Regions from separate parts of the Nonomuraea sp. NPDC049607 genome, predicted to be linked through region 2. Evidence: riboswitches for the same ligand, from Rfam matches in the RefSeq annotation. Region 2 holds a riboswitch; each other region holds the start of a gene.

Region 1 (10,453 bases), on a different contig from region 2:
TATGCGGACGTTATGCGCGCCTGAACGCACCTCTCACGTGCACCGGAACGCCCTTGCCGAGCAGTCCGGGCAGCACCTCGGCCACGTTCATCGGCATGCGCACGCAGCCGTGCGAGGCCGGGGAGAGCGGCACCGACAGCGCGCCGTGGAAGGCGATGCCGCCGTTGAAGAAGATCGGGTTGTAGAGCTGCCCCAGGTAGGACTTGTGCCAGCCGCCGGCGCGCCAGGTCGTGCGGTAGTCGCCGGTCGGCGTCCGGGCCGAGCCGCAGAAGCGCTGCTCCTTGCCCTGCCAGGCGGTCGTCTCGCAGTACGGGACGCCGCTGCCGGAGGAGACGTGGGTGATGAGCCGTACCTGGCCGCCGACGTACAGGACCATGATCTGCTTGGTCAGGTTGACCTCTGCGCGGGTCGGCTTGCCGTTGGCCACCAGGACCTTCGGGCTCTTCGGCCGTTCCAGCGCCTCCCACGTCCTGCGGGCGATCGTGCTGGTCGGGGTGATGCCGTTGACCTTCTGGAAGGCCCAGACGGCGGCGAGGGTGGTGCCGCCGTAACTGCCGTCGGCCTTGCCGGGCAGGTAGCCCAGGGCGGTCAGCCGCCGCTGCAGCCAGGTGACGGACTCGCCCTTGGCGCCCAGTTTCAGCGTCTTGCGCGGCGCCGATACGGGCGCCGTGACGGGTGCGGTGACGGATGCCGCCGCCGGGCCCGCCTTGGCCCCCGCGGTGCCGGGGGTGCTCGCCGTACCGATCAGGCCGGTCGGCGCGGCGGGTGTGACCGTCTGCGCGCAGCCCGTGAGTACGACGGCCCCAGCCGTCAGAAGAGCAGCCACTCCGGGCAGCCGTCGAGCCCCCACCGGTACCACCTCTTTTGTCACGAACACTCCGGATCGATGGACCCTACACCACCCACCACGAACAGGTAATAAGGCGGTCAACCTGTTTAGAGTGTCCTCATGTCTGAGAAGTTGCCGGCGAACGCCGTCGTCGTGGAGGCCGCCCTGCGCGCGGTGGGGGCCGCCGGGGAGATCGTCGTCCTGCCCGAGAAGGCGCCGACCGCGGCGACCGCGGCCGCCCAGCTCGGCTGCGAGGTGGGGGCGATCGCCAACAGCCTGATCTTCGACGCCGGCGGCGCGCCGCTGCTGGTCCTGACCAGCGGCGCCCACCGGGTGGACGTCGAGCTCATCGCCCGTACGGCGGGCGTCGCCCGGGTGCGCCGGGCCACGCCGGAGTTCGTCCGGGCCGCGACCGGTCAGCCGATCGGCGGCGTGGCCCCGGTCGGCCATCCGGCCCCGGTCCGCACCCTCGTGGACAACTGGCTGAGCAAGCACGACGTGGTGTGGGCGGCCGGCGGCCACCCGCTGACGGTCTTCCCGACGACGTTCGAGGAGCTGGTGACGATCACCGGGGGCACCGCGGTCGACGTCGAGTAATGTGCGACGGGTGATCGAGTTTCGCGGGGCGGGCCCGGCCGAGTTCACCGAGCGCCTGGACACGGTGATCGACATCTACACGGCGGCGATGAACCCGCCCCCCGAGCAGATCTCCGGCCGCAAGACCATCATGCGAAATCACGGGACATATCCCCATTTCCAGTGCTATTTCGCAGAGCTGCGGGACCCGACCGGCACGGAACGCCCCCGGATCGTCGGCTTCGCCTACGGATTCCGCGGCGCGACCGGCCAGTGGTGGCACGACGTGGTGAGCAGGGCGCTGGCCGACGAGGCCGGCGAGGAGGCCGCGCACGCCTGGATGGGCCACGCGTTCGAGCTGGCCGAGATCCACGTGCACCCCGATCACCAGGGCAAGGGCATCGGCCGGGCCATGATCAGGACCCTGTGCGCCGGCCGCCCCGAACGCTCGGCCGTGCTGTCCACCCACGACCGCCCCACGGCCGCCCGCCACCTCTACGCCGGCCTGGGCTTCACCGACCTGCTGACCCGCTTCGTCTTCCCCGGCGGCCACGAGGAGTACGCCATCGTGGGCCGCCCACTCCCCCTCGACTGAACGCGTCGCACGTCACCGCGGGTAAAGCCCTGGGCTTGACGGGTTTGCCTGAGCATGCCGCCGGGCATCTTGGTGACAGAAAGTGACGGACACGTTACCTACCGGATACCACCCCTTGCTCGTCACCCGCCCGGTCCCCCTGCGGGCGGGTGACGGGCACCGCTTTGTACGGGGCGTTTGTACGGGGTCAGGCGGTGGCGGCGACCGGCGTCAGGCGCTGGAACACCTCGCGCGACGCGCTGGACCGGTTGAACGTGATGAAGTGGATCCCGGGCGCGCCCTCGTCGAGCAGCCGCTGGCACAGCTCCGCGCCGTGCTCGATGCCCAGCGCCCGCACCGCGGCCGGGTCGTCGGCGACCGCCTCGAAGCGGGCCGCCACGTCGGACGGGAACGGCGCCCCCGACAGCTGCTCCGAACGCGCGATCGTGCTCATCTGGGTGACCGGCATGATGCACGGGATGATCGGCGTGTCACAGCCCTGGGCCGCCACCCGGTCGCGCAGCCGCAGGTAGTCGTCGGCCTGGAAGAACATCTGGGTGATCGCGTAGTCGGCGCCCGCGCGGCACTTGCGCACGAAGTAGTCGGTGTCGGACTCGACGGACGGCGATCGCGGATGCTTGTACGGGAACGCCGCCACGCCCACGCAGAACTCACCCGCCTGCCGGATGAGCCGCACCAGCTCCTCGGCGTAGAGCACGCCCTCGGGGTGGCGCACCCACTCGGCGGTCGGGTCGCCGGGCGGATCGCCGCGCACGGCCAGGATGTTGCGCACGCCCGCGTCGGCGAAGCGGCCGACCAGGTGACGCAGCTCACGCAGCGAGTGGTTGACCGCCGTGAAGTGCGCCACAGGGGTGAGCGTGGTGTCGTGGGCCAGGCGCTCGACGATGTCGACCGTGCGGTCGCGGGTCGAGCCGCCGGCGCCGTAGGTCACCGAGACGAACGTGGGCCGCAGCGACTCCAGCTCCCTGATCGCCTTCCAGAGCTGCCGCTCGCCCTCGTCGGTCTTCGGGGGGAAGAACTCGAAGGAGAACGACCGGCCACCGGTGGCGAGCAGCTCGCGGACGGTGGGGACACGATCGGGCAGGACGGAGGGTCGACCAAGCGCCATGCACCAAGCGTACAGGCCGGTGTCCGGGTCGACCGCCCCTAGACCGGGGACCCGAACCCGAGTCCGCGCCCACTAGTCTCAAGGCATGACCACTGACGCCGCGAGCATGGACGCCCTGCGCACCCAGGTGGAGCGCGCCTTGGGGGAGTTCGTCGAACGGCAACTGCCCGCCTCGGGCGACGCCGAACTCGAACCGCTGCGCACCGCCGCGGGCGACCTGCTGGCCGGCGGCAAGCGCCTGCGTCCCGCGTTCTGCTACTGGGGCTGGCGCGGCGCGGGCGGCACCGACGTGCCCGAGATCTTCACCGCCGCCGCGTCGCTGGAGCTGTTGCAGGCCAGCGCGCTCGTGCACGACGACGTGATGGACAAGAGCGACCTGCGCAGGGGCATGCCGGCCGCCCACCGCCGCTTCCAGACCCTGCACGAGAAGGAGGGCTGGCACGGCTCGGCCGACCAGTTCGGCGAGGGCGCCGCGATCCTGCTGGGCAACCTGCTGCTGGTGTGGTCGGGCGAGATGTGGCGCACCAGCGGCCTGCCGCCGGCGTCGCTGGCCGCCGCCCAGCCCGTCCACGACCACATGCGCACCGAGCTGATGTGCGGCCAGTACCTCGACCTGCTGGAGCAGGCCCACGGCGAGAACACCTTCGAGTCGGCGCTGCGGGTGGCGCTGTTCAAGAGCGGCAAGTACTCGGTGGAGCAGCCGCTCCGGCTCGGCCTGGTGCTCGCCGCCGCCGCCCTGGAGCCGTGGATGGACGAGCTGTGCACCGGCTACGGCCGCCGCGTCGGCATCGCCTTCCAGCTCAGGGACGACATCCTCGGCGTGTTCGGCGACCCGGCCCAGACCGGCAAGCCGGCCGGCGACGACCTGCGGGAGGGCAAGCGCACGATGCTGGTGGCCCGTACCCTGGCCGCGGCCACGCCGGAGTCGGCCGCGACGGTGCGCAGGCTGCTCGGCGACCCCGCGCTCGACGAGGACGGGGTGACCACCCTGCGCGAGATCATCACGGACACCGGCGCGCTGCGGGAGTGCGAAGACCTGATCGCCGGCTATCTCGCCGACGCCCTGACCGCGCTCGACGAGGCGCCCGTCACCGCCGAGGCGCGCACGGCGCTGACCGAGCTGGCCATCGCCGCGACGTCCCGCAAGACCTGACCCCGGCACTCTGGCCGGGCACCTGGCCTGGGGCGCCCGTCGAGGACGGGCGCCCGGTCGGTTCAGGGGCTCAGGCGCTTGGCGAACTCGGCCGCCGCCGCCCCCGGGTCCTCCGCGTCGGTGATCGCGCGTACGACCACCACGCGGCTCACGCCGTACGACATGACCTCGTCGAGGTTGGCGAGGTCGATGCCGCCGATCCCGAACCACGGCCGCGGCGATTCCGGGTCCGAGGCCGACCCCAGCGACGCGGCGTGCCGCAGCAGCGCCGGGCCGGGCGCGTGGCGGCCCGGCTTGGTCGGCGTGGGCCAGATCGGGCCGCAGCAGAAGTAGTCGACGCCCTCCTCCACGGCCGCGGCGGACGCCTCGGCGATGGAGTGGGTGGACCGGCCGATGACGATGTCGTCGCCGAGTATCTCTCGCGCGACCGTCACGGGAAGGTCGTCCTGCCCCAGGTGGAGCACGTCGGGCCGGGCGGCGTAGGCGATGTCCGCCCGGTCGTTGACGGCCAGCAGCTTGCCGTGCCGGTCGCAGGCGTCGCGGAAGACTTCCAGGAGCGCGAGTTCTTCGCGTGCCTCCAGGCCCTTCTCCCGCAGCTGGATGATGTCCACGCCGCCGGCCAGCACCGCATCGAGGAACTCTGCCAGGTCGTCGCGGTCGCGGCGGCCGTCGGTGCAGAGATAGAGGCGGGCCTCAGAAACCGAGGGCCTGGGCACGCCGCTTGACCTCCGTGTGACGGCCGGCCTTGATCGCCTCGATGGGCGACCCCGGCAGGGACTCGTCTGGGGTGAAGAGCCAGCGCAGCGACTCCACGTCGTCGTAGCCGGCGTCGAGCAACACGGTCAGTGTGCCGGGCAGGCCCTTCATCACGTCCTTCCCGTCGAGGAACACCGCGGGCACCTGCGGCCCGCCGCCGCCGCGGCGTACGCCGAGCAGCTTGTGGTCCTTGAGGAGTTGCTTGGCCCGCCCGATCGAAAGGTCGAGGCGTGAGGCCACTTCGGGGAGAGTGAGCCACTCGTCGACGAGCTGGTCGGTCTCCCGGTCGATCTGTGCAACAGAAAGCGTCACGAAACCACAACTACCACATGCCGTCCTTGCTCAAACAACACAATCCCGTAGGGGGACCTCTGGATCTACCAGGCGTTCTGTGTCGAGGCGGTGACCGCCTTCGATGATCCTACGGCCCTGCACGTAGTCCCGGGGCCGGTCGACGGCGAGCACAGCGGCGAGGGTGTCGCCCGAGGTCAGCCAGACGGCCGACCACTTGCCCTCGGGCTCGCCCCGGTAGACCAGGCGGTCGCCGGAGGGATGGTGGCCGATGTACTGGACCATGTGACCGAACTGCTCGGACCAGAAGTAGGGCGCCGGATCGTAGACGGCCTCCTCGCCCAGCAGGGTCGCGGCGGCGACCTCGGGCGAGCCGAGCGCGGTGTCCCAGTGCTCGACGCGGAGCCGGGTGCCGTAGCGGCGCGACCACCAGGCGGCGCAGTCGCCGGCCGCGACCACACCCGGCATGGACGTGCGCAGGTGCTCGTCGGTGACGACGCCGTTGTGCAGGTCGATGTCGGAACCGGCCAGCCATTCGATGGCGGGCCGCACGCCGATGCCGGTGACGACCACGTGGGCCTGGACGAACTCGCCGCCCACCAGCCGTACGCCGCCCTCGTCCACCTCGTCGACCATGGTGTTCAGGCGCAGGTCGATGCCGTCGTACCAGTGCAGGGTGCGGGCGCCGATCTCCGGGCCCACGGCGTTGGCCAGCGGGGTGGGGCCGGCCTCGATCACGGTCACCGTGCAACCGGCCTTGCGGGCGGCGGTGGCGACCTCGGCGCCGATCCAGCCCGCGCCGATGATCGCGACGTGCGCCCCGGCCACCAGCCCGGCGCGCAGCTCGTGGGCGTCGTCGAGGGTGCGCAGGACGTGCTGGGGGCCGTCGCCGGGCACGGTGATCGGCTCGGCGCCGGTGGCGATCACCAGGCCGTCATGGCCGAGCTCGCCCTCGGTCGTCTCCAGGACGCCCCGGCGAAGAGCCTTGGCGGTGACGCCGGGCCAGAAGTCGATCTCCAGCGCATCGAGGTCGGCCTCCAGGAAGCTGGAGTCGGCGGCGCCCGACAGGACGGCCTTGGACAGAGGCGGGCGGTCGTAGGGCCGATGGCGCTCCTGGCCGATCAGCGTGATCCGTCCGGTGAAGCCGCGCCCGCGCAGCGCCTCGGCGCTCCGCAGCCCGGCCAGGCCCGCTCCCACCACTACGACATGGTTCACGTTCATGACCATAACGGGGGCCGTGCCGGCGCGTCGCACCGAGGCCGTAGGCTGGGAGGGCAAGACGCGCGGGAGTCCGGCCGTCACCGGGCTGAGAGGAAGGCTTGAACGGGCCTTCGACCGCAAGACACCTGATCCGGATCATGCCGGCGAAGGGAGCGCGGATGAATGTGATCGTGGGCGGCGGGGTCGTCGGGTTGTCGATCGCCTGGCGGCTGGCCCGTGCGGGGTCGCCCGTCACGGTGGTCGACCCGGCCCCGGGCCGCGGGGCCTCCTACGCGGCGGCCGGGATGCTCGCCCCCGTCAGCGAGGTCGCCTACACCGAGGAGCCGCTGCTGCGGCTGGGGGCCGCGTCGCTGAGCCGGTGGCCGTCCTTCGCGGCCGAGCTGGCCGCCGACGCGGGGCTGGACGACGGGTCCGCCGCGGGCTTCGCCACAGGGCCCGCCGGTGGGACCGGCTCGGGCTTCGGCGCGGGGTTCGGCGGTGGCACCGGCTCGGGCTTCGGCGCGGGGTTCGGCAGTGAGACCGGCTCGGGGACCGGCGCGGGGTTCGGCAGTGAGACCGGCTCGGGGTTCGGCGGCGGGTTCGGGCGGGTGGCCGGGGAGGCGGGGTCGATGGAGGCCGCGCGCCGGGGACTCGACCTGCGCGCCGACGGCACGCTCGACGTCGCCTTCGGGGCCGACGACCTCGCGGCGCTCGACGACCTGGCGGCGTTCATGGACAAGCTGGGGCTCCGGGTGGAGCGGCTGACCGGGCGCGAGTGCCGCCGCCTGGAGCCCATGCTGGCCCCGTCGGTGCGCGGCGGGCTGCTGGCCCCCGGCGACGCCTGGGTCGACCCGCGCCGCGTCACGGCGGCGCTGCTGGCCGCGCTCGACCGGCTGGGCGTGCCCCTGGTGCGGGCGCGGGCGACCGGGCTGCTGCGCGACGGCGACACTGGGAGCGGCGTTGGCACCGGGGCCGCGGCGGGTGCCGTGATCGGTGTGCGCCTCGAACCCGACCCGGGTCAGCCTGGCGCCGCCGTGCGGGAGATCGCGGCCGATCGCGTGGTGCTGGCCGCCGGGGCGTGGAGCGGAGAGCTGGCCGGCGTGCCGGTACGGCCGATCAAGGGACAGATCATGCGGTTGCGCTCGCCGCAGCCGCTGCTCGGGCGGTGCGTACGCGGGATGGTGCACGGCGCCCCCGTCTACCTCGTCCCCAGGGGCGACGGCGAGCTGGTGCTCGGGGCCACGCAGGAGGAGCTGGGGTTCGACACCCGGGTGACCGCCGGCGGGCTCTACGAGCTGCTGCGGGACGCCAGGGAGCTGGTGCCGGGCGTCACCGAGCTGGAGGTCGCCGACGTGGTCGCCGGGCTGCGGCCGGGCACCCCCGACAACCTGCCGATCATCGGGCCGGGCGAGGCTCCCGGGCTGGTGCTGGCGACCGGCCACCACCGGGGCGGGGTCCTGCTGGCCCCCCTCACGGCGGCCCTGGTCACAGCAACCCTCACGACACCTGCCGGGGCGACGCCGTCCCCTGCGACCCCCACCACGGTGACGCCGCCCTCAGGGGCAGCCCCCAAGGGGCCAACGCCCTCAGGGGCGGCGTCTTCAGGGGCGGCAGCGTCCCGAGGGACAGCGTCTCCAGGTGGGCCCGCGTCCTCAGGGGCGGCGTCTTCAGGGGCGGCCGCGTCCTCAGGGGTGGCGTCACGCGGGGCGGGGTCGTTGCCGGGTGTGGGGATTCTGACGGGTGAGGAGGGCGAGCTGGCCGCGCTGTGCTCGCCCGCGAGATTTCGGGATATTTCATGATTGTGACGATCAACGGCGCCGCGCACGAGGTGGCCGACGGCACCACCGTGGCCCAGGCCGTACGGACGCTGACCACCGCCACCACCGGGGTCGCGGTGGCCGTGAACGACGAGGTGGTGACGCGCAGCTCGTGGGAGACGACGGCGCTCGGCGACCGCGACCGCGTCGAGGTGCTGACGGCGGTGCAGGGTGGATGAGCTGATCATCGCCGGGGAGAAGTTCTCCTCCCGGCTCATCATGGGCACCGGCGGCGCGCCCTCCCTGGAGGTGCTCGACCAGGCGCTGGCCGCCTCGGGCACCGAGCTGACCACGGTGGCCATGCGGCGGCTCGACCCCGGCGCCCGCGGCTCGGTCCTCGACGTGCTGCGCCGCCGCGACATCAAGGTGCTGCCCAACACCGCGGGCTGCTTCACCGCGGGCGAGGCCGTCCTGACGGCCCGGCTGGCCCGCGAGGCCCTGGGGACGAACTGGGTCAAGCTAGAGGTCATCTCCGACGAGCGCACGCTGCTGCCCGACCCGATCGAGACGTTCGACGCGGCCGAGCGGCTGGTGGCCGACGGGTTCGTGGTGCTGCCGTACATCGGCGACGACCCGGCGCTGGCGCGGCGGCTGGAGCAGGTTGGCTGCGCGGCCGTGATGCCCCTGGGCGCGCCGATCGGGTCGGGCCTCGGCATCAGGAACCCGCACAACATCGAGCTCATCGTGGAGGCCGCCGCGGTTCCGGTGATCCTCGACGCGGGCATCGGCACGGCCAGCGACGCCGCCCTGGCCATGGAGCTGGGCTGCGACGCGGTGCTGCTGGCCACGGCGGTGACCCGCGCGCAGCGGCCCGAGCTCATGGCCTCGGCGATGAGGGCGGCCGTGGCGGCGGGGCGCCAGGCGCGGCAGGCGGGCAGGATCCCGCGCCGCCGCTACGCGGAGGCGTCCTCGCCGACGACCCCGTAGGGGCCCGCCGGAAGTTCGCCGCGTAGGATCCCCCTCAGATCCCTCGGAGGGCTCGGCTCGCGCCGGGTCCTCCCGCCGGTCGGGGCCGCTCTCCTGGGAACGTCTCCGCATCGGTTTCGGGCGCGCGGGCCCTGCCGGTGCCAAAACGCCCGTAAACTCAGGGGGGTGGTGGATAAGACGACTGCGGACCCCCTGGTCGGGCGGCTCCTCGATGGGCGCTACCGCATCGAGAGCCGGATCGCCCGGGGCGGTATGGCGACCGTCTACCTGGCGCTCGACGTCCGGCTGGACCGCACTGTCGCGCTGAAGGTCATGCACTCCTCGCTCGCCGAGGACCCGGCCTTCGTCCGCAGGTTCATCGGTGAGGCCAAGTCGGTCGCGAGTCTGTCCCACCCCAACGTGGTGCACGTCTTCGACCAGGGCACCGACACCGACGTCGTCTACCTGTCGATGGAGTACGTGCCGGGCCGCACGCTCCGCGACATCCTGCGCGAGCGCGGCAGGCTGCCCGCCCGCGAGGCACTGGAGATCATGATCCCGGTGCTCGCCGCCCTGGGCGCGGCCCACCAGGCCGGGATGGTCCACCGCGACGTGAAGCCCGAGAACGTGCTGATGACCGACGACGGCCGGGTCAAGGTCGTCGACTTCGGGCTGGCCAGGGCCATCGAGGCGACCAACCAGACCCGTACCGGCGTGATGATCGGCACGATCGGCTACATGTCGCCCGAGCAGGTCACCACCGGCGGCGCCGACGTGCGCAGCGACGTCTACGCCGCGGGCATCATGCTGTTCGAGCTGGTGACCGGGCAGCAGCCCTACGACGGCGAGACGCCGATGTCGGTGGCCTACCGGCACGTCCACGACACGGTGCCGCCGCCGTCGGCGCTGGTGCCCGAGGTGCCGCCGCTGATCGACACGCTCGTCGCGCACGCCACGGCCCGCGAGCCGCACGACCGCCCCAACGACGCCACGGCGATGCTCGTCCAGGCGGTCGAGGCCCATCGCATGTTGCCCCGGCTGAGCACCCCGCCGGCCATGACGGCGGTGTTCAACCAGTCGATCCCGCCGCGTCCGAGCGGCGCGGGCGCCCCGTCGATGCCGATGGCCGCGCCCGCCCACACGCTGATCCAGCCGCGCGCCGAGATGGCGCCGCCGGTGCCGCCGGTGTCGCCGCCGCCGTCCACGCGCTCGTTCAAGCCCA
Region 2 (10,453 bases):
CGCGCCGGTCCTGTCCCTGGACCGAGGCGAGGCCATGGAGACCGACACGCGCCCGCGCACCATCGCCATCTCCAAGCCGCGCAGCGAGGTCTGGGGCGCGGTCACGTTCGCGGCACGGGAGCACGACCTCCCGGCGGGCGCCGTCGTGCACCTGCGCCCCCTGGTGGACCTGCGGGGTGACGCGGGACCGAAGAAGATCGCCGGAGTGCTCATCAGCCGGCTCCAGCGCACGCCCTCCCCCTTCGGCAATCGCATGGGCGACCACACGACCTCGTGGCAGGGGGTCGTGGACTCGGTACGCGCCTCGCTGTACGGCCTGACCGTCAAGGAGGCGGCCACGGCGCTGCTGTCGATGCAGGCCGCGGCGCAGGCCCAGGTGAGCGACCCGGACGGCACGGCACGCGACCTGCTGATGCGCCTGGAGGCGGTCGACGCCGACGACGCGACCAGCCGGGTCGGGCCTCTGGAGAACTCTGCCCGCCTGGTCGCCGAGCAGTGCGCCCTGGCCCTGAGCGAGAAGAACGAGAGCAAGGCGGCCCAGGCGCTGGCCACGGCGGTGGCCCAGCATCTGAACTTCCTGAACCACCTGCCGTTCAGCACGGTCCCGCCCGCCTCGGCCAGGGGCTCGACGGGGTCGGGTGAGGGCACGTACCGGGGGGCTCTGCTGGCGTACGAGGTCAAGGCGGCGAAGCTGGCCGCCGAGAAGGGCACGGGCGCCCCCAAACCCCGCCAGTCCGAGCAGAACGAGATGAGGACGGCTCTGTGGAAGATGTTCGCGTTCGACGCGTCGATGCGCGAGTCGTACGTCGAGTACGCGCTCAACCCGCAGTCCTACGGGGACGTGGCCAAGCAGTACGCCGAGCTCCAGTCGATCAACACCGAGCTGGACAAGGCGCTGACGGCGGTCGCCACCAACAAGGACCGGGTCACGGCGTTGCAGGGCATCCCGGCCCTCCTCGACCGGATCGAGGACGTGCAGAAGGCACCCGGGATCTACCAGGGCATGCACCGCGCGGCCGGCGCGCTCAGGGCCAAGGCGGAGGACGCGCGCACCCGGCTCCAGCAGCCGCACACCGCGCGCCGGGCGGAGAGCGCCAAGGAGGCGATCTCGTCGGCCAGGAACGCCCGCATCCTCGCCGAGGCCGGCCAGGTCGCCACGGACCTGAAGAAGATCGGCGACGGCGCGCCGGAGTACGCGGTCGTCGTCCTGTCCGACCTCTTGGACAGGCACCTGCGGGTGATGGCCGCCGCCTACCCGCACGCGGTGACCGCGGCCGGGCTGCCCGAGCCGGTGGACGGCAAGCTCGGCCGGGCGGCCGCGGAGATGATGGTCAAGCAGTTCGAGGGCGCGCTGCGCAAGGAGTACCCGGAGCTGTTCCCCAAGAGGGCGGTCCCGGACGCGCTCCCGCCGCTGATCGAGAGCATCACGGCGCGGCTGGCCGACCAGCCGCCGATCACCGTCGAGCCGAAGCGCACCACCTGGGCGTCGGAGGCCGCCGACACGAACCTGGTGGTGGACTTCGACTCGTCGCTGAAGGAGTCCCTGGTCATCAACGGGCGCGCGCCCGCCCCGCCGGGCGTCGCCGGGATGGGCTGCCACACCACCGCCTGGGCGATCGAGACACAGCACGCCAACCACCTCGTCTCGGACGCCACCACCGGCCCCCAGGCGGTCAGGGCGCTGAAGGAGGCCGTGCGCAAGGACCTCCAGTCGCGGATCATGGAGCTGGCCGCGCTGCTGCCCGTCGAACAGATCGAGGGACGCCAGCTCGCGAGCATGTTCGACGAGGCCGCCGCGGTGCTGAACGCCTCCGACGCGCCCACGGCCGCGATGGCCTACCTGTCGTTCCGCAACCTCATGCCGTTCGCGACGGTCAACGAGGGCGACCGCGGCGGCCACGCGGAGAAGAAGGACGGCGGGGTGGACATCACGTTCGACCGGACGGCGATGAAGCTGGCCGCCGACCACAAGCAGGAGGAACTGGTCAAGAACGCGAAGTCGGTCGCGGACAAGCTGCTGGCCGAGCGCGACCTGCTCGCCGCCGACCTGGACCGCTGGGAGGACGACGACACGCTGTCCACCGCCGTCGAGACCGTCCGCACCCAGCTCAAGGAGCAGGCCGACTTCCTCAAGCGCGCCAAGAGCGGCGAACTGGCCACGTACGCCAAGGAGGCCAGGACGAAGGTCTTCGACACCAGGCTGATCGAGCACAAACGGGTGTGGAAGGAGGTTCAGGACTTCAGAAAGGGCTGACCTGGGCAAGCCGTGACGTTACCGATACCCCGCCGGGGGAAGACCGCCGGACATGTCAGACACACCACCACCGCAGAGCCAGCCGTACCCGGGCCGTACGGGCGACATGTCCCCCGAGCCGCGCGACGAGATGCGCGGCTACGAGGGCAGGAACCTGCTGGCGGGCAAGAGGACGCTGATCACCGGTGGTGACTCGGGCATCGGCCGGGCGGTGGCGGTCGCGTTCGCCAAGGAGGGCGCGGACGTCGCCATCGCCTACCTCGACGAGCACGACGACGCCAACCACACCCGCGGCCTGGTCGAGCGGGAGGGGCGGCGCTGCGTCCTACTGCCCGGCGACCTGGCCGACCGCGACCACTGCGTGGCGGTCGTGGAGCAGGCCGTCGCCGAGCTCGGCGGCCTCGACGTGCTGGTCAACAACGTGGCCTACCAGGCGCCGGTGGACTCCCTGGAGGAGCTCCCGGACGAGCAGTGGGAGCACACGTTCGCGGTCAACATCCACAGCTACTACCGCGTCACCAAGGCCGCGCTGCCGCACCTGCGGGAGGGCTGCGCGATCGTGAACACCTCCTCGATCAACGGCCTGCGCGGCAACAGGAATCTGATCGACTACGCCGCGACGAAGGGCGCGATCAACGCCTTCACCTACTCCATGGCCCAGAATCTGGTCGAACGCGGCATCAGGATCAACGCCGTCGCCCCCGGCCCGGTCTGGACGCCGCTGATCCCGGCCACGATGCCGGAGGAGAAGGTGGAGACGTTCGGCGCGCAGGTGCCCATGAAGCGGGCCGCCGACCCCGACGAGATCGCCCCTTCGTACGTGTTCTTCGCCGCCGACCGGCTGTCCTCGTACTACACGGGTGAGGTGCTGGCCCCGATCGGCGGCGAGACGCTGCCCGGCTGACCGCAGCGGGCTACAGGTAGATCGTGCCGCCCTTCCGGGTGAACTCGGCCGCCTTGTCGGCCATGCCCGCCCGTACCTCGTGGCTGAGCTTCATCGAGCAGAACTTCGGGCCGCACATCGAGCAGAAGTGCGCGGTCTTGGCGGGCGCGGCGGGCAGGGTCTCGTCGTGGAAGGCGCGGGCGGTGTCCGGGTCGAGCGACAGGTCGAACTGGTCCTCCCAGCGGAACTCGAACCGGGCGTCCGAGAGCGCGTCGTCCCACGCCTGGGCCTGCGGGTGGCCCTTGGCCAGGTCCGCCGCGTGCGCCGCGATCTTGTACGTGATCACGCCGGTCTTGACGTCGTCCCGGTTCGGCAGGCCCAGGTGCTCCTTGGGGGTGACGTAGCAGAGCATGGCGGTGCCGTACCAGGCGATCATGGCGGCGCCGATGCCCGAGGTGATGTGGTCGTAGCCGGGTGCGATGTCGGTGACGAGCGGGCCGAGGGTGTAGAACGGCACGTCGTCGCAGAGCTCGCGCTGCAGGTCGACGTTCTCCTTGATCTTGTGCATGGGCACGTGGCCGGGGCCCTCGATCATCACCTGCACGTCGTGCGCGTGCGCGACCTTGGTCAGCTCGCCCAGGGTGCGCAGCTCGGCGAACTGGGCCTCGTCGTTGGCGTCCGCGATCGACCCCGGGCGCAGGCCGTCGCCCAGCGAGAACGTCACGTCGTAGCGGGCCAGCAGGGCGCACATCTCGTCGAAGTGCTCGTACAGGAAGCTCTCGCGGTGGTGGGCCAGGCACCAGGCGGCCATGATCGCACCGCCCCGCGAGACGATCCCGGTCCTGCGGCGGACGGTCAGCGGCACGTGCGCCAGCCGCACGCCCGCGTGCACCGTCACGTAGTCGACGCCCTGCTCGCACTGCTCGATCAGGGTGTCGCGGTAGACCTCCCACGACAGCGCCTCCGGACGCCCGCCCACCTTCTCCAGCGCCTGATAGATCGGCACGGTCCCGACCGGTACGGGCGAGCTGCGGATGATCTGCTCGCGGGTCTCGTGGATGTTCGGCCCGGTGGACAGGTCCATGACCGTGTCGGCGCCCCAGCGGGTGGCCCAGGTCATCTTCTCGACCTCCTCCTCGATCGAGGAGGTGACGGCTGAGTTGCCGATGTTGGCGTTGATCTTGACCAGGAAGTTCCTGCCGATGGCCATCGGCTCGGACTCGGGATGGTTGACGTTGGCGGGGATGACCGCCCGGCCGGCCGCGACCTCCTGCCGTACGAACTCGGGCGCCATGCCCTCCCGGACGGCCACGAACTCCATCTCCTTGGTGACCACCCCGCGCCGCGCGGCGCCGAGCTGGGTGACCGGGGACCCCCACGCCGAGCGGTCGGTACGCGACGGCCCTGAGGTGTCGTAGAGCCGCACCGACGTGCCGTTCGACAGCCTGACCTCGCGCATGGGCACCTGGAGGTCACCGATGTGGATCTTGGAAAAGCGCGCGTCGCTCATCGCGCAAACTCCCTTCGCCGGCATTATCCGGAGCAGGTTCTGGCGGTCGGCGGCTGGCAGCCGTCCTCTCAGCCCGGTCCACACCGGGCTCCCGCGTTGGTCACCGCGATCATAACCTCGCGCGTGGCAGGATCAAGGGGATGTCTGATCCCATTGCGCACACGACCGCCACCTACGACGTCATCGCGAACCAGTTCGACGAGCGGTTCGCCGCCCCTCTTCCTTCGTTCGCGGCCTTCCGCGAACGGTTCGCCTCATCCCTTCCCGCCGGAGCCACGGTCGCCGACCTGGGGTGCGGTCCCGGGCGCGAGTCGGCCTGGTTCACCGGACGCGGCCTGTCCACCGTGGGCGTGGACCTGTCGATCGGGATGGCCGCTCTCGCCGCCGGGCGAGGCGTTCCCACCGTCCTGGGCGATCTGCGGCACCCGCCGCTGGCGCCCGCGTCCCTGGACGGCATCTGGTCGGCCGCGGCCCTCGTGCACGTGCCGTCCGAGCAGACCGAGTCGACGTTGCGCGCCTGGCACGCGACACTGCGCCCCGGCGGGGTGCTCGCGCTGACCACCGCCCTGGGCGACAGCGAGGGGTGGGAGCCGGTGCCCTACCGGACCGAGTACGAGCGCTGGTTCGTCCATCGCGACGCCGGCGACCTGCTCACGGCGCTGGACTCGGCCGGGTTCGCGGTCGCCTGGCACGAGTCGAGCGTGACCCACCGCACCTGGTTCAGCGTGCTGGCGACAGCGCGTAGCTCTCCCCTGCCCTAGTCTCCAGGTCGAGCGCGAACCCGGGGCCGCGCAGCCGGGCGGTCCCGCCGCGCGCCGACGTCAGCCTGACCTCGGCCGGCACGCCGTCCGTCCAGGTCACCCCCACCGTGAAGCCGCCGCGGGCGCGCAGCCCGTCGAAGGAGCCCGCGCGCCAGGCGGACGGCAGCGCGGGCAGCAGCTCGACGACGCCGGCGTGGCTCTGGAGCAGCATCTCGGCCACCCCTGCGGTCGAGCCGAGGTTCCCGTCGATCTGGAACGGCGGATGCGTGTCCCACAGGTTCGGCAGCGTGCTGGACCGCAATTGCCCGCTCAGCATGCTCAGCGCGCGGTCGCCGTCCTTGAGCCGGGCCCAGAAGTTGACCTTCCAGGCCATGCTCCAGCCCGTGCCTCCGTCGCCGCGGGCTTCGAGGGTCGTGCGCGCCGCCGCCAAGTGCTCGGGAGCGGTGAGCTGCGTGCCGGGGTGCAGGGCGTAGAGCTGGGAGACGTGCCGGTGCCGGTCGGCGGGGTCGTCGAGGTCGGCCTTCCATTCCTGGAGCTGCCCCCAGGAGCCGACGCGCAGCCCGGGATCGAGCCGGTCGGCCGCCGCGCGCAGCCGTCCGGCGAACTCGGCGTCCACGCCGAGCGTCCGCGCGGCCTCGGCCGTGCAGGCGAACAGGTCCCGGACGATCTGCTGCGGCATGGCCGCGCCCGCGGTGAAGTCGCCGTGCTCGGGCGAGTAGGCGGGCGAGACGACCAGGCTGCTGTCGCGCACGTCGGGACGCAGGTTGGCCAGCCAGAACTCGGCGGCCTCGCGCATCGCCGGGTAGGCGTGCCCGCGCAGGTAACCCTCGTCGCCGTCGAACAGGTAACGCTCGTAGAGCTGGCGCACCAGCCAGCCGGCCGCGTCCGGCATCCAGAACGACGTGGGCCAGTCGTGCACCCCCGTGAACCCGAACGGGTTGGTGTTGGAGTGCACCACCCACCCCTCGGTGCCGAAGATCGACCTGGCGGTCTCGCGTCCGGGCGCGCGCAGCCCCGCCACGAACTCCTGGTACGGCACCGCCGTCTCGGCCAGGTTCGCCGGCTCGGCGGCCCAGTAGTTCATCTGGAGGTTGATGTTGGTGTGGTAGTCGGACTCCCAGGGCGGCGAGTTGGACGCGTTCCACACCCCCTGGAGGTTGGCCGGCAGTGAGCCGGGGCGGGAGGAGGCGATCAGCAGGTACCGGCCGTACTGGAAGTACAGCGTCTCCAGCGCCTTGTCGGACGGGCTCGCGACCCCTCCGTAGCCGGCCAGCAGGCGGTCGGTCGGCAGGTCGGGCATGATCTGGCCAAGGTCCAGGCGGACCCGGCCGAACAGCGCCCGGTGGTCGGCCTCGTGCTCGGCCCGCAGCTCCCCGTACGGCCGGCGCGCCGCCGCGTCCACGGCCGCCGTGACCCGCGCCGCCGGGTCCGGGCCCCGGTAACCGGGATGGACGGGCGCGTGGTCGGTGCCCGCCGAGAACACGAACACCGCGCTGTCGGCGCCGGTCACGACGACGCGGCCGCCCTCGTCCGTACGGGTGCCGCCCTCGGTCAGCACCTGGACCTGGCCCTCGTACACCAGGCCGTTGTCGGCCAGCACGCCCCGGACGCGCAGCCGTCCCGCCTCGGCGGTCACTTCCTCCCCGCCTGGGTGCGCTGTGCCGAACCGTAACGTGAACCCCACCCGCCCCGGGCGTGCCGCCGTCAGCCGTCCGACGATGACCTTCGCCGGGTACGAGGCGAAATATTCCCTGGTGAGCACCACGCCGTCGGCGTCCTCGTACGTCACGGCGGCCACCGCCGTCTCCAGGTCGAGCGTGCGCCGGTAGCCGCCCGAGAAACCACCGGTCACGTCGAGCAGCAGCTCACCGAAGTTCTGGTACGCCCCGAACCCGGGGATGTGCCCCACAGTGCTGTAGGACGGGTTTCCGAGGATTCCGGCCACTTCCTCCGGCGCGGCCGAACCCCGCTCGTCGATCAGCCGGCGCACGGCGTCCAGCGCGCCGGGCCGCTCCTCGGGCCAGTTCCCCGACGCGCCGGGCTCCGCGCTGCCCGGACCGCCGGTCCACAACGACTTCTCGTTGAGCTGGACGCGTTCCGTCCCGAGGGTCCCGAACACGCACGCGCCGAGCGCTCCGTTGCCGATCGGAAGGACGTGTCCTTCCCAGTCGGGGGCGGGCTCGTCGTACCGGAGCGTCAGCATGGTGATCAGCCTAAGGTTTGACGATCGCCCCTGGCGGTACGGACCCCCTCAGGGGAACTATGATGAAGATCGCCGCTGTGGCCGCGATCGTGGCTCTGACCACGATCGGACCGGCTGCCGCCTCTGGGGACGGCATCGAGCAGCAGGAAGTGAGCAAGCAGCAGTACCGGATCCTGACCGCCCAGTGCCGCTACGCCGACACGCAGGCCCTGCGCACCAAGTGCAGGCAGGCGGTCCAGGAGAACTACCGCATCGGCCGGCGCAACCGTTCACTCGACTGCCGGACGTACTCCGGCGTGACGGTCTGCGGCGAACTACTCCTCAGCAGGACCGAGCGCGCGTGCATCGACGAGTCCACCAGACAGGGCTTGGCGTACCGCCGCGCCGAAGTGGAATGTTACGTGGCCTGACCATGATCGTCGCAGGTGTCGACGGCTCGCCGACCGGACTGCTGTCCGTCGACTGGGCCGCCAAGGAGGCAGTGCTGCGCGGGGTGTCGCTGACCGTGGCCCACGTGGTGCCCGACTGGGTCTGCCACCCGATCTCCGGCCGGTACGCGGAGGTGGGCAAGTGGATGCGCGACGGCGCCAAGGAAGTGCTCGCGGCCGCCGAGCGGCACGCCCGCGAGCAGGGCGCCGACGTGACCACGGAACTCGTGCCCGGCGATCCCCGCGCCGCGCTCATCAAGACCGCCGAGCAGGCCGAACTGCTCGTCGTCGGCAGTCGTGGCCTGGGCGGCGTCCGTGGGCTGCTGCTCGGCTCGGTCGCCCACGGGGTGGCCGCGCACGCCCACACGGACGTCGTCCTGGTCCGCGACCCGCCCGCCGTTCCGCGCGGGGAACTGGTGGTCGGTGTGGACCGCTCCGAGGGGAGCCTGCGCGCGCTGAAGTTCGCCTTCGCCGAGGCCGAGCTGCGCGGCGCCCGCCTGCGCGCGGTGGAGGCCTGGGCCTGGCCGCGCGCTTCGGGCTTCGACCCCGCCGATCCTGAGGCCGAACGCGAGACCCGCGAGGCCCTGCGGACGTTCCTCGCCATACCCCGGCAGTGCCATCCCGGCGTGGAGGTGATCGAGGACGTCGTGCACGGCCATCCCGTCGAGGTGCTGCGCGAGGCGGCGTCCGGGGCCGACCTGCTGGTCGTCGGCAGCCGGGGGCACGGCACGCTGAAGGGCATGCTCATCGGCTCGGTCAGCCAGGGCATGCTGCACCACGGGCCCTGCCCGCTCGCGATCGTGAAAGTCACATCGGTGTAGGGGACGTTCCCGCAGGTCGCCGCCTTCCGTTCGGACGGCCGCCTTCCCCGTCTCCCCCCGCCCGCTCCTACCATCTGCGCAGGCCACGCGACGGGAGTGGACATGCGCAGGATCAGCGCCTTACTGACGGCGATGCTGGCACTGGCCGGCGCGGTGCTCGTCCTCACCACGTCGCCCACGACGGTGACAACGAGGGTCACGGCGGCTACCTGGCCACCAACATCGCGAACCAGGGCCTGCTGCCCGGCTGGCTCCCGGCCACCAGGCCCGACATCGTCGTCATGCACCTCGGCACCAACGACGTGTGGAGCAACATCGCCCCCGCGACGATCCTGGGCGCGTTCACCACCCTGGTGAACCAGATGCGGGCGAGCAACCCCGACATGAAGATCCTCGTCGCCAAGATCATCCCGATGAACCCGGCCACCTGCGCCGACTGCGCAACGCGTCGTGGCCTTCGACAACGCCGTCCCCGCCTGGGCCGCCGCCACCACCACCGCCCAGTCCCCCGTCACGGTGGTGGACCAGTGGACGGGCTTCAGCACGGGCACCGACACCTACGACGGCGTGCACCCGAATGCCTCCGGCGACCAGAAGATGTCCGACGCCTGGTAGCCGGCCCTGACCGCCGCCCTCTCCGGGCCTTCCTCCCCCACCCCACCTCGGGGAGCGGTGACTGCGCGGCGGCCTACCGGATCACCGGCCAGTGGCAGGGCGGTTTCCAGGGCGAGGTGACCGTCACGAACACCGGCGCCTCCCCGGTGACCGGCTGGGACGTCGGCTGGACGTTCGCCGACGGTCAGGCGGTCAGCCGGCTGTGGGGTGGGCGGCTCACGCAGACGGGCTCGTCCGTGCAGGTCAGGAACGAGACCTGGAACGGCGCCCTCGCCCCCGGCGCCACGACCACCTTCGGCTTCCTCTCCTCCTGGACCACCACCAACACCCCACCAACCGCCACCTGCGCCCGCGCTTGAGGCCCGGTTGGTTGCCGGTACCCACACGCGGTCTTTGTCGGCGGGCGGTACCCCCGCAGGGGCTCAGTTGGCGGCCGGCACCGGCGCCGCCACGATGGTGGCCACGCGCGGCGCGGCCAGCCGGACGTAGTCGTCGGTGGCCAGCACCAGCGACCGGTCGAGCCGCGCGGCGTTGAAGTAGATCTCCGGCAGCTCCAGCAGCGAAGGATCGACCACCAGCTCAAGACGAGGGTCGAAGCTGAACGGCAACACCGTCCCGCTGACGCTCCCCGCCAGCTCCTCCGCCCTGTCCTTGTCCGCGAAGGCCACGTACGTGCCCTCCAACAACCCCTTGACCGCCTGCAGATCCAGCCGCGCATCCCCCGGCATGACGGCCAGCACGTGCCGGGTCACCTTCTTACCGACCTTGACCATCACGATCAGGCACTTGGCCGCCTGCTCCACACCGTGCCCCCGCAGGGCGCTCACCAGCTCGGTACGGCCCTCCGCCGGATGGTCGATCACCCGGTAGCGCGCCCCGCCGGCATCGAGATCGGCGATCAGACGTTCGTAGGCGTCGGCCGAGTCACCAGTCACTGCTCAACATCTCCTTGACCTTGGCGATCCGGTCCTCGTCGCG
Region 3 (10,453 bases), on a different contig from region 2:
TCCACCTGAGGGTCGGACTCCGGCCAGCGGGTGGTCGGGAAGATCCCCAGGACCTTCCTGCGCTCCTCGGCCAGCACGCCCGACTCGGCGAGCCTGGTGAGCAGCCGCCAGCGCAGCTTGCCCGACTGCAACCGCTGCACCCACCACGCGGGCTTCCTGGCCTTGCCGTCCTCGGCCATGCGTGCGAGGGCGGCGTCGAGCTCCTCGTCGCCCAGCGGGGCCGGGTCCTTGACCGTCACCTTGTCGTCGGCCAGTTCCACGCGGCCCGCGGCGGCCAGCTCGGCGAGGATCGCGCCGCCGAGCGCGGGGTCGAGCTGGATGCCCCCGATGAGCTGCCTGCCTTCCTCCTCGCTGTAGGCGAGCAGGAGGAGTTCTTCGGCGATCGTCACGGTCATGCCTCGACACTAACCTCCCAGCATGAGCATCTCGGAAAAACTTCACGCGATCGGACGTCCGCTGCTCCAGGCGCAGCTCGACCATCCCACGGTGGCCGGGATCGGGCGTGGCGACCTGCCGGAGCCGGTCTTCCGGTCCTGGCTGGAGCAGGACTACCTGTACCTGCTCGACTACGTGCGGGTGTTCTCCAGGCTGGCCTGGCAGGCGCCGGACGGGCATCTGGGGGACCTGGTGGATCTGGCGCACGCGACGTACCACGACGAGTTGCGCCTGCATCGGTCGTTGTCGGCGGAGTTCGGGGCCGACCTGGACAACGCGGTGAAGGGGCCGGCGTGTGTGGCGTACACGGCGTTCCTGTTGGAGGCGGCGGGGTCTTATGGGGAGGGGCTGGCCGCGCTTTATCCGTGCATGTGGGGATATTCGAGTCTTGGGAAGATCCTTGCGGAGAACCCGCCCGCCGAGCCGCGTTACCGGGCCTGGGTGGACACGTACGCCGATCCCGGTTTCGCGGCGCTGACCGTACGGATCGGGCAGATGATCGACGAGGCCGACCCCGACCCCGTACGGGCGGAGGCGCTGTTCGCCGAGGGCATGGCCCACGAACTCGCCTTCTGGGACGTGCCGTAGTCGCGTGACGGCCCGGCGCGCGCCATACCCTGGTGGCATGCCGGAACTTCCCGAAGTGGAGTCGCTCACCCACTTCCTGCGCGAGCGGGCGGTCGGCCGTTCGATCGCGGGCGTGGACGTCGTCGCCTTCCAGGCGCTCAAGACGTTCGACCCGCCGGTCACCGCGCTCGGCGGGCTCACCGTCACGGGCGTGTCGAGGCACGGCAAGTTCCTCGACCTCGACTGCGACGGCCTGCACCTGATCATCCACCTGGCCCGCGCCGGCTGGCTGCGCTGGCGTGACGACCTGTCCGGCGCGCGGCCGGTGCGGCCGGGCAAGGGGCCGCTGGCCGTACGCGTACGGCTGGCGCCCGACGACGACGGCCTGGCCCCCGGGTTCGAGCTGACCGAGGCCGGCACGCAGAAGCGGCTGGCCGTCTACGTCACCGACAAGCCGGAGGACGTCCCGGGCGTCGCCGCCCTGGGCCCCGACCCGCTCGACGACGCCTTCACCGTCGAGGCGCTCAAGCGCATCGTGGGCGGCAACCGTGCCCAGATCAAGGGCCTGCTGCGCGACCAGAAGGTGATCGCCGGCATCGGCAACGCCTACTCCGACGAGGTACTGCACGCCGCCAGGATGTCGCCGTTCAAGATCGCGGCGACGCTGACCGACGCGCAGATCGCCGACCTGCACGAGGCCATCGTGACGACGTTGCACGACGCCGTCGAGCGGGCGCACGGGCTGGCGGCCAAGGACCTCAAGGCGGAGAAGAAGTCCGGGCTGCGCGTGCACAACCGGGCGGGCCAGCCGTGCGACGTGTGCGGCGACACGATCCGCGAGGTGTCGTTCGCCGACTCCTCGCTCCAGTACTGCCCGACCTGCCAGACGGGCGGCAGGCCGCTGGCCGACCGGCGGATGTCGCGCCTGCTCAAGTAGGGTCCCGGGCGCGGGATGATGGAAGCATGACCGTTCCAGAGATCGAGGCCACCGCCGTTCCCGACGACGCCTACCTGCTCGACGTCCGCGAACAGGACGAATGGCTCGCCGGCCACGCCCCCGAGGCCGTGCACATCCCCATGTCGCAGATCCAGGGCCGCGTCGAGGAGGTGCCCGCCGACCGCACCGTCTACGTGGTGTGCCGGGTGGGCGGCCGGTCGATGCAGGTCACGGCGTGGCTCAACCAGCTCGGGCGCGACGCCGTCAACGTGGGCGGCGGCATGCAGTCGTGGGAGTTCGCCCGCCGTCCGATGGTCAGCGAGACCGGACAGCAGCCGTTCGTGGCCTGAATGCCCCACTGTGGCGGTTCTGCCGCCATTGAGGCATGATGAGGGCGCCAACTGCATAGTCGCGGGAGCTCGGGGTGCCGGGCTGAGAGGGCAGCAACACAGCCGCTGCCGACCGCCTGAACCTGTCCGGGTAATGCCGGCGTAGGGAGTGTGCGATGACGCATGTCGTCGACGAAGTACCGCTGACCCTTGACGGCGCGCCCCCCAAGACCCTCGGCGTCCTCGACCAGGGCGCGCTCTGGGCCAACCTCGGCGTCAGCCTCCTCGGTTTCTCCGGGGCGCTCATCCTGATCGACCCGCTGGGCGGCGCGCCGCTCAGCCTCGTGGCCGCGCTCACGGCCGCCGTGGTCGGCAGCCTCATCGGCACCGCCATGGTGGGCCTGTCGGCCATTCCCGGCACGCAGACCGGGCGGCCGGCGATGGTGCTGCTGCGCGGGCTGTTCGGGGCGAAGATGTCGTACGTCCCGTCCGTGCTGAACATCGTGCAGATGCTCGGCTGGGGGGCCTTCGAGCTCTGGGTGATCGCCAAGGCCGCGAACGCCATCTTCGGGGACGTCCCGTACCAAATGTGGGTCGTGGTGGCGGGCGTGCTGACCACCGCGCTGGCCGTCTGGCCGCTCGGGTCGATCAGGCTGCTGCGCCGGTACGTGACCATCGGCGTGATCGTGTCGCTGATCTGGTTCACCGTGTCGTTCCTGGGCGAGGCGCCGACGTACACGGGCGGGTCGTGGACGGCCTTCGCCCCGGCCGTCGACTACGTGATCGCCCTGTCGGTGTCGTGGGTGCCGATGGCCGCCGACTTCGCCAGGCACTCGCGCTCCAGCCGGGCCGCCTTCACCGGCGTCGTCGGCGGCTACACCGTCGCCCAGGTGGCCTGCCTGGCCCTCGGCGTGTACGCGGTGGCCATCGCGGGCGCCCAGGCGGTCCAGGCCGACGGCATGGTCGTGTTCCAGCCGTTCGTCGTGGCGCCGCTGGGCGCGCTGTTCTTCGGCATCCTGGTGCTGCGCGAGACCGACCAGTCCTTCGCCAACGTCTACTCCACCACCGTCTCGCTCCAGAACCTCATGCCGAAGGTCGACCGGCGGGTCGTCTCCACCGCGATCGGCGTGCTCACCACCGCGATCGCCCTGGTCGTGGACGTCACCTCCTACGGCGCGTTCCTCGGCGTGATCGGCGCGGTGTTCGTGCCGATGTTCGCGGTGCTGGCCGTCGACTACTTCGTGCTCGGCGGCGCCGCCCGCTGGAACACCGCCGAGGACGCGCCTTCGCGCTGGCTGATGCTGCTGCCGTGGGCGCTCGGCTTCGCCGCCTACTGGTTCACCACCTCGACGCCCACCGTCGCCGGCTGGGACGACTTCTGGGCGGCCGCCCGCGACGCGGTCGGCTTCACACGGGAGACGTGGATGAACGGCGCGCTCGGCGGCGCGCTCGTCGCCGCCCTGGTGACCCTGCTGATCGGTGGGCTGACCGGTGGGCTGACCGGTGGGCTGACCGGTGGGCTCACCAGGGGCCTGCGCCGGTCAGCGGGCCGTTGAGACGCGGCGCTCGACGTTGAGCAGGTGCTGCTTGGCGGCCACGCCTCCGGCGTAGTCGCCGAGCTCGCCGTCCTCACGGACCACCCGATGGGAGGGCACGATCACGCAGACGGGGTTGGCGCCGACCGCGTTGCCGACCGCGCGCAGCGCGCGCGGCCGTCCGATGCTCGCGCCGATCTCCTCGTACGTCGTGGTCGTGCCGTAGGGGACGGCCATGGTCTTCTGCAGCACGCTACGGGCGAACGGCGTGGCCAGCGCGAGGTCGACCGGCGTGGCGAACGTGCGCAGCCGCCCGGAGAAGTACGCGTCGAGCTCCCGGCGCACCGGGTCGAGACGGCGGGCGTCGGGCCCGATGAACGTGCCGACCTCCTTGGCCACCCGCTCGTACACGACGTTCTCGGACTCGAAACTGCAGGCCGCGATGCCTTTCCCGGTGACCGCCAGGACCAGCCTGCCCACGGCGCCGTCGTAGGTGCCGAACGCGATGTGCGGCGGGCCCTCGCCCTTGTAGGTGTTGGAGGTCACTCTCAGCAGGGCATCGAGGTCGCTGCTCGACATGCCTCTCACCCGTTTCAGCCACCGGAATCTTCGTGAGCGCAGCGTATCGGACGGATCGCCCGTCAGACCCACCACGCCACGTGCACTATGGAGGTGTGGGGGACACATGGGTCGGCAGTGACGAGGAGATCGCTCGCGCTGTGCTCGCCGGTTCCCCCAACGCCGTGGTGGCGCTCGACCGCGACCAGAGCGTGCTGGTCTGGAACGCGGCGGCCGAGCAGCTGTTCGGCTGGACGGCCGCCGAGATGCTGGGGCGCCGGGCGCCGATCGTCCCCGACGAGCTGACCGCCGAGCACAACGCGGTGCTGGAGCGCGTACGGACCGGGGGGCAGGTGTCGTTGCGCACCAAGCGCGTCCACAAGGACGGCGGCGCGCTCGACCTGCGGGTGGACATCAACGCCCTGCGCCTGGGCAACTCCGTGGTCGGCTACGTCTGCGTCCACCATCCCGCCCGGGCCGACGAGGTGGCCGGGCTGCGCATGGAACGCCGGGCCAGGCTGGTGCGCCGGCTCACCGACGTGGTCGGCGACATCAACTCCGAGCTGGAGCTGCCGGCCGTGCTCGACCGGATCTCGGCCAGCCTGACCGAGCTGACGGGCGCGGACGCGGGCGGCTTCGTGCTGATCGAGGGGGAGCGGCTGCGGCTGGTCAGCACATACCGGCTGCCGGAGACGCTCAGGGGCACCACCACCGGCCTGCGGACGAGCCTGGTGGACAAGCTCTTACGCACGGGCAAGACCGTGATGCTGGAGTCCCACGGGCTCGACGACCTGGTGTGGGCCAGGCTCAACGGGCTGCACACGATCGCGCTCGGCCTGGCCGCGGTCGGCGGACGCCCCTACGGCGCCCTCTACGCGCTGTTCGCCGGGGCCGCCCCCGGGCACCTGGAGCTGGAGCTCCTCGAACTGCTGGCCGGGCACGCCGGCATCGCGGTCGGCAACGCGGTGGCCTACCAGGAGGCGGTACGGCAGCGGGCGCACGAGCGGGCCGTGTTCGACGCCAGCGCCGACGGCATCGCCGTGCTGGACGACGCCGGCCGGGTCGTGCGCTGGAACCCCGCCGCGGCCGAGCTGACCGCCTTCCCGGCCGACGTCGTGATCGGCGGGCCGCCGCCGTTCCCGCTGCCCAGCCCCGGGGAGAAGCTGACGTTCCAGATGGAGAACGGCCGGTGGCTGGACGTGGTGAGCGCGAAGATCGAGGAGACCGGCGAGGTCGTCATCGACTTCCGCGACGTCACCCAGGCCAAGGAGCTGGAGGAGGCCAAGGACCTCTTCCTGGCCACGACCAGCCACGAGCTGCGTACGCCGATCACGATCGTGCGGGGGTTCGCCAGCACGCTCGACGCGCGCTGGGACAAGATGAGCGACTCCGAACGGCGCTCGGCCGTGCACACGATCGCCGAGCGGGCCGGCTCGCTGGGTCAGCTCATGGACCATCTCCTGCTGGGGGCCAGGGCGGGCGCGGACGAGCTGGCGGTGCGGATCGAGGCGTTCGACCTCGCCGCCCGCATCCACGCGGCCACGCTCGGCCTTCCCGTGTTGTCCGACCGCCACCGCGTCGAGGTCCGCATCCCGGACGGATTGCCCCCGGTGCTGGGCGACGCCCTGGCAACCGACATCGTTTTGGGGCAATTGCTGGAGAACGCGTTTAAATATTCCCCAATGGGTGGATTGATCTGTGTTGAAGCTTGGTCCGAGGGCGACGACGTGGTCGTAGTGGTGGATGACGAGGGGGTCGGAATCTCACCGCCTGACCGCGAACGGATCTTTGAGCGCTTCGTCCAGGTGGACAGCGGGGACCGGAGGCGCTTTGGTGGAGTGGGGCTCGGGCTCTATATCGTGCGCAGTCTGGCCAGGGCGCAGGGGGGAGAAGTGAGTGCTCAACCGAGGTCCGGAGGGGGTACGAGGATGCGGTTGGTGCTGAGGCGCGCTTCCACTATCCGATCCGACACACCGATGCGGTAACGAGGTGGTCACAGTTGAGCTGATCTATCGTCCAATGTGTACAAGCTGTGATCGAGATGCGGTTTCTGCGATTGGCTAACGGGGCATTTCGGTCGTACCGGGGAGTGTTCCCGCGGGGGGCACAGGGAACGGGGAGGTGGGTGTGTCAAGCGTGGTGCTGCTGCCGTACGCGCCGTCCAGCGTCGCCGTCGCCCGCCAGCGTCTGAGCACTGACCTGCAGGATTGTGGGGTCTACACCGCCGCGATCGACGATGCCGTGCTGGTGGTGAGCGAGTTGCTGAGCAACGCGCTGCGGCACGCGCATCCGCTGCCTTCAGGCATGGTGAGGGTCGCCTGGATGCGTAGCGACGATCACATCGAGGTGGCGGTGAGCGACGGGGGTGCGGCGACAGAGCCGCGGGCGGGCCGCCCGACCCTGTCTTCGCTCGGGGGCCGGGGGCTGGGAATCGTCGAATACGTGGCTGAGAGCTGGGGGGTTCGTCACGACGGGGACACGACGACCGTGTGGGCCATCCTGCCCGCACCCAACGGCGCGTCGGTGAACGGGCAGGTCGCGGCCCTGAAGGAGGCCGGTTAGGCGGCCCTGGCCGCGAGCACGGCCCGTTCGGTGACGGCCCAAGCCGTGGAGACCAGGAGGTACAGGCCGCCCGCCAGGGGGAGTACGAGCGCGGCCAGCGCCGAGCCGTACGGAAGCAGCGGCATGACCTTCCGCAGCAGCTCCGGCTGGTCCTCCGAGACCTTGATCGAGCGTGCCGACAGCCATGCCAGCAGCACGAGCCCCGCGATCACGACGACGAAGACCGAAACCGGCCAACTGATCAGACCGAAATTGGCCACCACGCCGGCGATCTGCTGCCCCAGCGGAGCTCCGAACAGCGTGTGCCCGGCCAGCGCGGTCGGATGCGTGGCCACCCTGAACATCAGCCACATGAACGGCAATTGCGCCAGCATCGGCAAGATCCCCGCGAACGGCGACGTGCCTTCCCGGGCGTACAGCGCGGTCAGCTCCTTGGACAACCGCTCGGGATCGCGTCCGTGACGCTTCTGCAGCTCCCGCAGCTCCGGCGCGAGCCGCTGCTTGACCCGGTTGGTACGCGCCTGGCGGACGTTGAGCGGCAGCAGGACCAGGCGTACGGCGAGGGTGAACAGCACGATGGCGAGCGCGGCGTGACCCCCGGACACGCCGATGACGAACGTGACAAGTGAATCGATCATGAGCCCTTCAGACATGACGACGGATCAGGGCTCACGTGTGATGAGCCCCGCTTGACCGGAAGCGGGGCTCGGCTAAGGCGCTCGTGGACGCGGGCGTCCGGCCGCGTCGGGATCGCGCAGCCGCTGGAAGGCCGTGCGGCGCGCGTAGGTCAGCGGGAAGCCGGAGTGCTCACCGCCGAGTGCGGGCAGCAACGTGGCTGCCCACGTGGCCAGCAGGAGGATCGCCATCATGGTGATCCCCACCAGCCACGGATCGAACAGGAACGACGTCACTGTGACGAACGGGACTTACCGACGATGGTGACCGCGATGAAGACGATCAGTGCGACCACACCGACGATCAGGACGAGCTTGAACAGACCTGCCAGCAGGGGCAGAACGAAGGTGAACAGCACGAAGAGACCGAGGATGGCCCCTAAAACGAGCATGACGACTCTACTCATGAGGCCACCGTACGTCCTCCGAGGATGATCCGCGAGGCTTACGAACCTGTGACGTACATGTCCCCTACGTGGGGCTCAGCCGTACGGTGAGACGGTGAACACCCGCATCCTGGTGGTCGACGACGATCCGACCGTGTCCGAGGTCGTGGCGCGCTATCTGGAGCGCGACGGGCACGAGGTCGAGTGCGTGGGCGACGGCGCCGAGGCGTTGCGCAGGGCGCTGGCCGATCCGCCCGACCTCATGGTGCTCGACCTGATGCTGCCCAGGATCGACGGCCTCCAGGTGTGCAGGAAGCTCAGGGAGCGGTGGCCGGTCCCGGTGATCATGCTGACCGCGCTCGGCGAGGAGATCGACCGGGTGGTCGGCCTGGAGACCGGGGCCGACGACTACGTGACGAAGCCGTTCAGCCCGCGGGAACTGGCGTTGCGCGTCCAGTCGGTGCTGCGCCGGGCGCGGGGGGCGTCCGTCACGGCCGGGACCGGCGTGCTGCGCGACGGCGATCTCGTCGTCGACGTCGGGGCCCACGAGGTGCTGCTGGGCGGCCATCGGGTGCTGCTGACGGCCAGGGAGTTCGACCTGCTGGCCTACCTCATGCGCAACCCGCGGCAGGCGTTCAGCCGGTCGGCGCTGCTCGACCAGGTGTGGGGCTGGTCGTTCGGCGACTCCTCGACCGTGACCGTGCACGTGCGGCGGTTACGGGAGAAGATCGAGGCGGACCCGACGCAGCCGCGGCGGATCGTCACGGTCTGGGGCGTCGGATACCGGTACGAGCCACTGGAGATCGCGCGGTGACACCCGCCGAGCCGTGTCTGCTGGAGACGTGCCCGGAGGTCGTGGTGTCCGTGAGCGAGCTGCCCATGGTGGTGGCCGTCTCGGCGGTGCTGGGGCTGCTGGTCGCGGCGGCCGGCGTGTGGGCGATGGGACGGCTGCGGACCAGGTCGATCGGGGTGATGCTGGCCGTCGTCGTGGTGGTCGCCGTGGCGGCGACGCTGGCGGGCGTGGTCGCGATCACCATGAAGATGATCATCGAGGGCGCGGTCAAGGACTTCGTGCTCAGCGTCGTCGCTGTGGGCGGCCTGGTGGGGCTCGGGGTGGCGTTCGTGCTGGCCAGGCGGGTGGTGGGCGAGAGCAGGCGGCTGGTGGCGGCCGTGCGGGAGGTGCCGTTCAGGGCGCCGCAGGGCTTGCCGGCCGAGCTCCAGGAGATCGCCGGCACCCTTGAGGAGGCGTACGCGCGGGAACGCGCCCTGGAGGGCGCGCGCCGGGAGCTGGTCGCCTGGGTGAGCCACGACCTGCGCACGCCGCTCGCCGGCCTGCGGGCCATGGCCGAGGCCCTGGAGGACGAGGTGGTGGCCGACCCCGCGACGGTCACGCGCTACCACGCCCAGATCAAGCTGGAGGTCGAACGGCTCTCGGCCATGGTGGACGACCTGTTCGAGCTGTCGCGGATCCACGCGGGCGCGTTGCGGCTCTCGCGGGCCAGGATCGGGCTCGCCGACCTCGTGGCCGACACGCTGGCCGGGGTCGAGCCGCTGGCCAGGGCCAAGGGGGTGGTGCTCACGGCGGAGGCGGCGGGGGCCGTGCCCGTGGAGGTCGACGCGGCCGCACTGGGCCGGGCCCTGCGGAACCTGGTCGTCAACGCCGTCCGGCACACGCCCTCTGACCGGGCCGTGGTGCTGCGGGCCGCGGTGGACGGGCAGGGGATGGCCTGTCTGTCGGTGGCCGACGGTTGCGGGGGGATTCCCGAGGAGGATCTGCCTCGGGTGTTCGAGGTGGCGTTCCGGGGGGAGGCCGCGCGTACGCCCACCGCCGACGGCGGCGCCGGGCTCGGGCTGGCGATCGCCCAGGGGATCGTCGAGGCGCACGATGGGATGATCGGGGTGGTCAACGAAGGGCCGGGGTGCCGGTTCGAGATCCGCCTGCCCCTGGTGCCCGGAAGTTGACGTTCCCGCACGGTGTCCTGCCTCGATCTTCCGCTTGTGGCTCCGCTCCTCGATCGTGGGCTGCCCCGTCTGGCTGCGGGGTCAGGCGGGTTCGGGGAGCGCCGTGTCGCGATGGCCGAACGACTCTGACATCGCCCGGAATGTCGGGCAGGGCCAGCGCCACATGCAGCTCCGGCACCGCAGGATCGGGTTGGCGGTGTCGCTCGTGATGCCACCCGCGTCGCGCGGCTGGTGCAGGTCGAGCAGCCGTAGCCCGAGCTCGGCGAACCTGAGCAGGTCGGCGCGTGAGCCGGCCAGGAAGTCGAGGTCTTCGCTCGCCAGCCTGGTGCGGATCGGGACGTAGCCCTCGTGGTTCAGCAGCCCGCGCAGGCGCGCCGCTTCGTCATGCCATGACGTGGCCTTTTCTGTACGGATGAGGATGGTCTCCAGACGCTCCCGGAGCCCCTGACGCTGTGGATCTTCAGGTTTCTCTGCATTCATCGATACGAGGCCCATGGGGCGGGCCCCA

What was found. A riboswitch is a leader RNA that binds a small molecule or an ion and turns the genes downstream of it on or off. The one in region 2 is predicted to bind thiamine pyrophosphate.
Region 1: linked by a shared signal. The riboswitch ahead of AB0J97_RS21495 (FAD-dependent oxidoreductase) and the one ahead of thiC (phosphomethylpyrimidine synthase ThiC) in region 2 are both predicted to bind thiamine pyrophosphate.
Region 3: linked by a shared signal. The riboswitch ahead of AB0J97_RS02010 (cytosine permease) and the one ahead of thiC (phosphomethylpyrimidine synthase ThiC) in region 2 are both predicted to bind thiamine pyrophosphate.

What each region holds. Positions count from the first base shown of each region.
Region 1 is NZ_JBFAOV010000010.1:123,079-133,531, forward strand. It holds gene AB0J97_RS21455 (L,D-transpeptidase family protein) at 11-850, opposite strand; gene AB0J97_RS21460 (YbaK/EbsC family protein) at 950-1,426, shown strand; gene AB0J97_RS21465 (GNAT family N-acetyltransferase) at 1,437-2,000, shown strand; gene metF (methylenetetrahydrofolate reductase [NAD(P)H]) at 2,188-3,108, opposite strand; gene AB0J97_RS21475 (polyprenyl synthetase family protein) at 3,194-4,261, shown strand; gene thiE (thiamine phosphate synthase) at 4,324-4,977, opposite strand; gene AB0J97_RS21485 (Rv2175c family DNA-binding protein) at 4,955-5,329, opposite strand; gene AB0J97_RS21490 (FAD-dependent oxidoreductase) at 5,360-6,529, opposite strand; TPP riboswitch at 6,582-6,698, shown strand; gene AB0J97_RS21495 (FAD-dependent oxidoreductase) at 6,688-8,307, shown strand; gene thiS (sulfur carrier protein ThiS) at 8,304-8,504, shown strand; gene AB0J97_RS21505 (thiazole synthase) at 8,497-9,252, shown strand; gene pknB (Stk1 family PASTA domain-containing Ser/Thr kinase) at 9,421-10,453, shown strand, end outside.
Region 2 is NZ_JBFAOV010000007.1:273,652-284,104, forward strand. It holds gene AB0J97_RS17150 (hypothetical protein) at 1-2,254, shown strand, start outside; gene AB0J97_RS17155 (SDR family oxidoreductase) at 2,307-3,158, shown strand; gene thiC (phosphomethylpyrimidine synthase ThiC) at 3,169-4,647, opposite strand; TPP riboswitch at 4,640-4,752, opposite strand; gene AB0J97_RS17165 (class I SAM-dependent methyltransferase) at 4,788-5,408, shown strand; gene AB0J97_RS17170 (glycoside hydrolase family 95 protein) at 5,368-7,611, opposite strand; gene AB0J97_RS17175 (hypothetical protein) at 7,674-8,021, shown strand; gene AB0J97_RS17180 (universal stress protein) at 8,024-8,860, shown strand; partial or broken gene AB0J97_RS17185 (GDSL-type esterase/lipase family protein) at 8,935-9,267, shown strand; gene AB0J97_RS17190 (hypothetical protein) at 9,311-9,475, shown strand; partial or broken gene AB0J97_RS17195 (cellulose binding domain-containing protein) at 9,550-9,834, shown strand; gene AB0J97_RS17200 (YbaK/prolyl-tRNA synthetase associated domain-containing protein) at 9,898-10,410, opposite strand; gene AB0J97_RS17205 (winged helix-turn-helix domain-containing protein) at 10,400-10,453, opposite strand, start outside.
Region 3 is NZ_JBFAOV010000001.1:389,021-399,473, reverse strand. It holds gene AB0J97_RS02030 (GPP34 family phosphoprotein) at 1-395, opposite strand, end outside; gene AB0J97_RS02025 (TenA family protein) at 418-1,023, shown strand; gene AB0J97_RS02020 (DNA-formamidopyrimidine glycosylase family protein) at 1,061-1,939, shown strand; gene AB0J97_RS02015 (rhodanese-like domain-containing protein) at 1,966-2,289, shown strand; TPP riboswitch at 2,341-2,454, shown strand; gene AB0J97_RS02010 (cytosine permease) at 2,445-3,824, shown strand; gene AB0J97_RS02005 (methylated-DNA--[protein]-cysteine S-methyltransferase) at 3,810-4,382, opposite strand; gene AB0J97_RS02000 (PAS domain-containing sensor histidine kinase) at 4,478-6,346, shown strand; gene AB0J97_RS01995 (ATP-binding protein) at 6,498-6,923, shown strand; gene AB0J97_RS01990 (YidC/Oxa1 family membrane protein insertase) at 6,920-7,561, opposite strand; gene AB0J97_RS01985 (DUF6412 domain-containing protein) at 7,634-7,834, opposite strand; gene AB0J97_RS01980 (hypothetical protein) at 7,831-8,004, opposite strand; gene AB0J97_RS01975 (response regulator transcription factor) at 8,099-8,797, shown strand; gene AB0J97_RS01970 (HAMP domain-containing sensor histidine kinase) at 8,794-9,945, shown strand; gene AB0J97_RS01965 (hypothetical protein) at 10,027-10,440, opposite strand.